2 regions of the Thioalkalivibrio sp. ALE11 genome follow, and region 1 is predicted to be linked to the other one. Evidence: predicted binding sites of a transcription regulator. Region 1 holds the regulator's gene; the other holds the start of a gene.
What was found. Region 1 encodes FliA, which starts transcription of late flagellar genes. Its sites were predicted from a motif close to GCTAAAGTTNNNNNNNNNNCNGCCGATA; they were not measured.
Positions count from the first base shown of each region.

Region 2: F620_RS0106645 (methyl-accepting chemotaxis protein) is a predicted target of FliA. The motif match lies at 1,951-1,978, and genes of this name have one in related genera.

Region 1 is NZ_KB906168.1:49,808-53,220, reverse strand. Features, by position in the region: gene flhF (flagellar biosynthesis protein FlhF) at 1-1,022, shown strand, start outside; gene F620_RS0107120 (MinD/ParA family protein) at 1,006-1,830, shown strand; gene F620_RS0107115 (RNA polymerase sigma factor FliA) at 1,827-2,588, shown strand; gene F620_RS0107110 (chemotaxis response regulator CheY) at 2,628-3,008, shown strand; gene F620_RS0107105 (protein phosphatase CheZ) at 3,044-3,413, shown strand, end outside.
Region 2 is NZ_KB906167.1:226,521-229,933, forward strand. Features, by position in the region: gene argF (ornithine carbamoyltransferase) at 1-368, shown strand, start outside; gene F620_RS0106640 (DASS family sodium-coupled anion symporter) at 372-1,922, shown strand; gene F620_RS0106645 (methyl-accepting chemotaxis protein) at 2,049-3,413, shown strand, end outside.

The DNA.
Region 1 (3,413 bases):
GTCAGGAACTGCGGGATCTGCGCAGCCTGCTGACGCGGCAGTACGAAGAGAACGAGCAGGCCCGCTGGGCGGCGCGGCATCCACTGGCGGCCGAATGCAAGGCGCGGCTGATGGATCTGGGCTTCCGCGAGCCGCTGGCGCGCAGCCTGGCCGGCAGCATCCTCGACGATCATACCTCGGAGGAGGCATGGGAGCGCCTGCGGGCGCGCCTGTCGGGCGCCATCGTGACCGCGCGCGCCTCGATCCTCGACGAGGGCGGGGTACTCGCGCTGGAGGGACCGACCGGGGTCGGCAAGACCACCACCATTGCGCGGATTGCACTGCGCCAGATCCGCCGCATGGGGCCGGATTCGGTCACCCTGGTCACCATGGACGCCCAGCGCATCGGCGCGACGCGGCAGTTGCAGGCCTTCGGCCAGATGGCGGGCACCGCGGTGCGTGTGGTGGAGACGGAGGCCGAGCTGCGCGAGATGGCGCGGCGCTCGGCGGGCAGCGGGCACCTGATCCTGGTGGATACCGCCGGACAGTCGCCGCGTACCGCCCCGCGCGAACCCCTGCTGACGGACATGCCTGCCGACGTGCGCGCGGAGACCTGGCTGGTGATCGCGGCCACCACCCAGGGCATGGCCCTGCGGCGGGTGCTGGAGGCATTCGCCCCCACGGAACCCTCGGCCCTGGTGCTGACCAAGCTGGACGAGGCGGAACAGCTGGGGGAGGTGCTTTCGGTGCTGCTGGACCAGCCGCTGGGTGTCGCATTCATGAGCGACGGCCAGCGCATCGCCGAGGATTTCCATCGCGTGGATACCGGACATCTGACCCGCCTGGCGCTGCAGGAGGAACCCGAACACGGGGCGGCCGATGCCTGGGTCGACGAGGCGATGCAGGCCTGGCGGCGGCGCCAGGCGACGGAACGCGAGGCCCGGCGGCCGCGATCCGCGGACGAGCCGGCCGCGGGCGAGGAACCCGCCCCGCTGGAAATGATTCAACCGGTGCTGAAGGGACGTCATGTCACACAACACTAAGCCCCTGAAGGTGGTCGCGGTGGCCTCGGGCAAGGGCGGGGTCGGCAAGACCAATGTCTCGGTCAACCTGTCGGTCGGACTGGCCCGTCTGGGACGCGAGGTCATGCTGTTCGATGCGGACCTGGGGCTCGCGAACGTCGATGTGCTGCTGGGCCTGCGTCCGCAGCGGACGCTGCACGACCTGGTGACCGGGGACGTCGAGGATCTGGAGGACGTGATCATCGAGGGCCCGGAGGGAATCCGTGTGGTGCCTTCCGCGTCCGGGATCGCGACCATGGCCAACCTGAGCCGGCCGGAACATCACGGCCTGATCCAGGCCTTCAGCATGTATACACGACCGCTGGACGTGCTGGTGGTGGATACCGCCGCCGGGTTGCAGGAGTCGGTGACCAGTTTCTGTCAGGCCGTGCAGGAGACCCTGGTGGTGGTCACCGACGAGCCGGCATCGATGACCGACGCCTATGCGCTGATCAAGGTCCTGCATCGGGATCATGGCGTGAACCGGTTCCGCGTGGTCGCGAACATGGTGCAGGGCCGTGCCGGCGCGGAACGGGTGATGCAGAAGCTGCAGGCGGTTTGTTCCACCTATCTGCCGGAGGTCATACTGGATCTGGTGGGCGTGATTCCGCTGGATGATGCCCTGCGCCAGGCGGTGCAGAAACGGGCGCCGGTGGTGCAGCAGTCTCCGGGCAGCCCGGCGGGACGGGCGTTCCTCGAGCTCGCGCGCAAGGTCGACGGCTGGCCGGTGGCCCGCGGCGCCAGCGGGGGGGTTGGATTCTTCGTCGAGAGGATGCTGCAAAGCGCATGAACACGCCAAAGAACAGACTTTCGGGATACGCCCGGGCGGGGACCGGAGGACCGGATCAGCTGGTCGCGGACCACGTCGAGCTGGTGAATCGGATCGCCCATCACCTGATGGCCCGGCTGCCGGCCTCGGTGCAGGTGGATGACCTGGTGCAGGCGGGCATGGTGGGGCTGATCGAGGCCGCGCGGCAGTTCGAAGGCGGCCAGGGGGCGACCTTCGCCACCTACGCCGGGATCCGCATCCGCGGGGCGATGATCGACGAGCTGCGTCGCAGCGACTGGACGCCGCGCTCGGTGCACCGCAACAGCCGGCGGATCTCCGAGGCGATGCAGACGGTGGAGGCCCGCGAGGGCCGCGCCGCCCGCGCCCCGGAGATCGCCGAGGAGCTGGGCGTCCCGGTGGAAACCTACTACCAGATGCTGGATGATCACGCCGGTGCCCATCTGTTCGCGCTGGACGAGGTGGGCGGCCCGGAGGGCGAGGCGGATCGCGTGCTGGAAGGGCAGGAGCAGTCCCCGTCGCGGCGCATCGAGGCCGGGGAGTTCCGCGAGGAACTGGCCGGCGCACTGGGCGATCTGCCCGAGCGTGAACGACTGGTGCTCAACCTGTACTACACCGAAGAACTCAACCTGCGCGAGATCGGTGCCGTGCTGGACGTGACCGAATCGCGCGTCAGCCAGATCCGCAGCCAGGCGGTGCACCGTCTGCGGGCGCGTCTGGGCTCGTGGCTCGAAGACGTCGAGTCCCTGCAGATATTCTAAGGTTCAAACACATTCCCGGAGCGAACTGTGGACAAGGGTATGAAAATCCTGATCGTGGACGACTTCTCCACGATGCGGCGCATCATCAAGAATCTCCTGCGGGATCTTGGCTTCAACAACACCATGGAGGCCGACGACGGGAGCACCGCCCTGCCGATGCTGCAGAACGGCGACTTCGATTTTCTGATCACCGACTGGAACATGCCCAACATGCCGGGCATCGACCTCCTGCGCGAGGTGCGCAAGGACGAGCGGCTGAAATCGTTGCCGGTGCTGATGGTCACGGCCGAAGCCAAGCGCGATCAGATCGTGGAGGCGGCAGAGGCCGGCGTGAACGGTTACATTGTGAAGCCCTTCACGGCCGAGACGCTCAAGGAGAAGATCGAAAAGATCTTCGAACGTATTGAAGCTCAAGGCTGAATACCGCGACCGGCTGACACGGCAAGAGAGACCCGATGACCGAACAAGAGAATGCCTCCGGGGAAGACCGGCTCGCACTGGCGCGGGAGCTGGTGGGCGCTCTGGAAGGCGGTGACGAGGAGGCTTCGCGCCGCCTGATCCAGGAGCTCGCGCGGCCTTACGAGCGCGAACTGTTCGACGAACTGGGCAAGCTGACCCGCGAACTGCACGAGGCCCTGGAGAGCTTCCGGGGCGATTCGCGTCTGGTCGAGCTGGCACAGGACGAGATTCCGGATGCGCGCGAGCGTCTGAGTTACGTGGTGACCCAGACCGAACAGGCCACGCACGAAACCCTGAATGCGGTGGAATCGTCCCTGCCGATTGCCGAGGCGTTCGCCGGGCGCGCCGCGGAACTCACCGAGAAAT
Region 2 (3,413 bases), on a different contig from region 1:
GTCCCGAGGGCTACGACCCGGAGCCCTCGGTGCTGGAGGCGACCCGCGATCACGTGAGCGTGACCCGCGATGCCGGCGAGGCGGCCGCGGGTGCGGATCTGGTGGTGACCGACGTGTGGGCGAGCATGGGCCAGGAACAGGAGAAGAGCGCGCGGCGCCAGGCGTTTGCCGGGTTCTTCGTGGATCAGGCCCTGATGGATCGCGCGCAGCCGGATGCCCTGTTCATGCACTGCCTTCCGGCGCATCGCGAGGAAGAGGTGGCCACCGACGTGCTGGAAGGCCCGCAGAGCGTGGTGTGGGACGAAGCGGAAAACCGCCTGCATGCGCAGAAGGCATTGATGGAATTCCTGGTGCGCGCGGCGGACTGACGCATGCAGGAGACGACCGGGGAGGGGGAGCGAACGCCGCCGCAGGGCGCCGGCGGCGGTCCCGGACAGGATCACGGCGGATCCTCTGCCGGAAGCGCGCTGCGCGCGCGCATCGGCCTGTTTCTCGGGCCGCTGGTCTTCGTGGCCTTTCTGCTGGTCCCGCCGCCGGAGGCCTTCGCCCCGGAGGCCTGGCGGGTCCTGGGCCTGACCCTGTTCATGGCCGTGTGGTGGATCAGCGAGGCGCTGCCCATCCCGGTCACGGCCCTGCTGCCCATCGCCCTGCTGCCACTGACCGGCGTGGTGGCGATGGACGAGGCTACCGCACCCTACGCCAATCCCACCATCTTTCTGTTCATGGGCGGTTTCGCGATCGCCCTGGCGGTGCAGCGCTGGGGTCTGCACCAGCGGCTGGCGCTGGCGATCCTGTCGCGTTCCGGCCGCGGGCTGCACACCCTGGTGGGCGCCTTCATGCTGGCCACCGCCGGGTTGTCGATGTGGGTCAGCAATACCGCCACCGCGGCCCTGATGTTGCCGATCGCGCTGTCGGTGCTGGGGCTGATGGAACGCGACGGGGGCCAGGGCCTGCAGGGCATGGCGCCGGACAGCCGCAGTCCGGCGCTGGCGCTGCTGCTGGGCATCGCTTTCGCGGCCAACATCGGCGGCATGGCCACCATCATCGGTTCCCCGCCCAATGCGCTGACCGTCGCGTTTCTCAATGACCGCTACGAGCTCGGGATTGGTTTCATCGACTGGATGCTGCTGGGCCTGCCGCTGTCGCTGACCCTGCTGGTCATTGCCTGGGTCCTGCTGACCCGCTGGGTGTTCCCGGTGCACCGCATCCGTCTCAACGGGCTCGACCGCATGCTGCAGGAGCAGGTAGGCGATCTGGGGCCGTGGAGCCGGGCGGAGTTGCGCGTGGCGACGGTGTTCCTGCTGGTGGCGCTGGCCTGGATGTTTCGTCCCCTGCTGGAGGCGTGGCTGCCGCTGGAACTGACGGATGCCGGGATCGCGATCCTCGGGGCGGGGCTGCTGTTCCTGATCCCTTCCGGGGCCTCGGGTCAGCGGCGGCTGCTGTGCTGGGATAACACGCGCGAGCTGCCCTGGGGGGTGCTGCTGCTGGTCGGGGGTGGTCTGAGTCTCGGTTCCGCCATCGAATCCTCGGGTCTGGCGGAACTGACCGCCGAGGCGCTGATGGGCGCCCAGGCGTGGCCGCTGCTGCTGGTGATCGCGGGGGTGGTGCTGGTCACGATGACCCTCAGCCACGTGACCAGCAATACCGCCACCGCCGCCACCCTGCTGCCACTGGTGGCCGCTCTCGCGCTGCGCATGGACGTGCCGGTGGGGCTGATGACCCTGCCGGTGGCGTTCGCCGCGTCGGTTGCATTCATGTTGCCGGTGGCCACGCCGCCCAACGCCATCGTGTTTGCCTCCAATCGCCTGCGCGTGGTGGACATGATCCGCGGCGGGGCTCTGCTGTCGGTGATCGCCATCGTGCTGGTCAGCCTCGCGGTGTATGCGCTCGCCGAGCCGTTGCTGCTGCGGCACGTGGGCTGAGTGCGTGGGGAGGCGTGTGACCCGCGCGGCTCAAGTCAGGCCGCGGCCGGCCGCTAGCGGGGGCGAGAGACTCGCAGCATGGCGCCCGTAATCCCGGGCGCGAAGAAAGCTTCAAGGGAGAGAGAGATGCTCAGGAATATCCGGATCGGAACCCGCCTGATGGGCGGCGTTGCTATCGTGGTGGTCGCGGTCGTGGTGCTCACGCTGGTGGTGGTGATGAACAGCCTCGGCAACATGGCGGACCGCGCGGAACAGCGTGAACTCAACGACCTGAGTGAACTGCTGATCCGGCAGCTCGATCAGGAGGCCGATCGCGGGACCGCGATGGCACAGGCCGTGGCCGCCATTCCGGACGTGCAGCAGGCCTTCGCCCGGCGGGACCGCGAACAGCTGCATGCGATGACCGTACCGGGTTTCGATCACCTCTACGAGGAATACGGCGTACGCCAGTATCAGTTCCATACGCCGCCGGCGACGTCCTTCCTGCGGGCACACCGTCCGGATCGCTACGACGATGACCTCTCCGGGTTCCGCCAGACCGTGGTCGATACCAACCGCGACCGCCGGCCGATCTCCGGGCTCGAGGAAGGGGTGGCCGGCCTGGGCATCCGCGGCATCGTCCCGGTCTCCCACGAAGGTGAACATATCGGATCGCTGGAATTCGGCATGGCGTTCGACGATGCCTTCTTCGAGGACTTTACGGCGGATACGGAAGCCCCGGTGGCCCTCTACCTGCAGCGCGACGGGACCTTCGAGGCCTTCGGCAGCACCATCAACGGCGACTCGACCTTCAACCGTGAGGAAATGGAGCGGATTGCCGGCGGTGAGGAACTGGTGCGCCGGACCGAGCACGACGGTCGTCCGATGGCGGTCGTCGGGCGTCCGGTGGAAGACTTCTCCGGCGAGCCGGTGGGCGTGCTGGAGCTGATGGTCGATCGCAGCGATTACGTGGCGATGGCCCGCAATGCCACGGCTACCGTGGTGGGCGTGGGCGTGGCCGCCATCGGCCTCGGCCTCCTGCTGGCCTGGTTGCTGTCGCGCAGTATCGTGCGGCCGCTGCGCGATACGGTCGAGCGTCTGGACGACATCGCGTCCGGCGACGGGGACCTGACGCGCCGGCTGGAGGCCGACGGCAACAACGAGCTGGGGGATCTGGCGGCGGCGTTCAACCGTTTTGTGGGCAAGATCCACGAGCTGGTGAAGGAAGTTGCCGCCGGCGGCGACCAGGTGGCGGCCGCAGCCAACGAGCTGTCCGCGACCAGCGAGCAGACCAACGAACAGGTCGGCCGCCAGCAATCCGAGATCGACCAGGTCGCCACGGCCATGAACGAGATGACCGCGACCGTGGCCGAGGTCGCCCGCAACGCCACCGAGGCGGCGGAAGCCGCACAGAGCACGGACAAGGATGCGACCCACGGTCGGGAGCTGGTGGAACAGACCGTCAGTGCGATCAACACCCTGTCCACCCAGGTGGAGAACACCGCGCAGGTG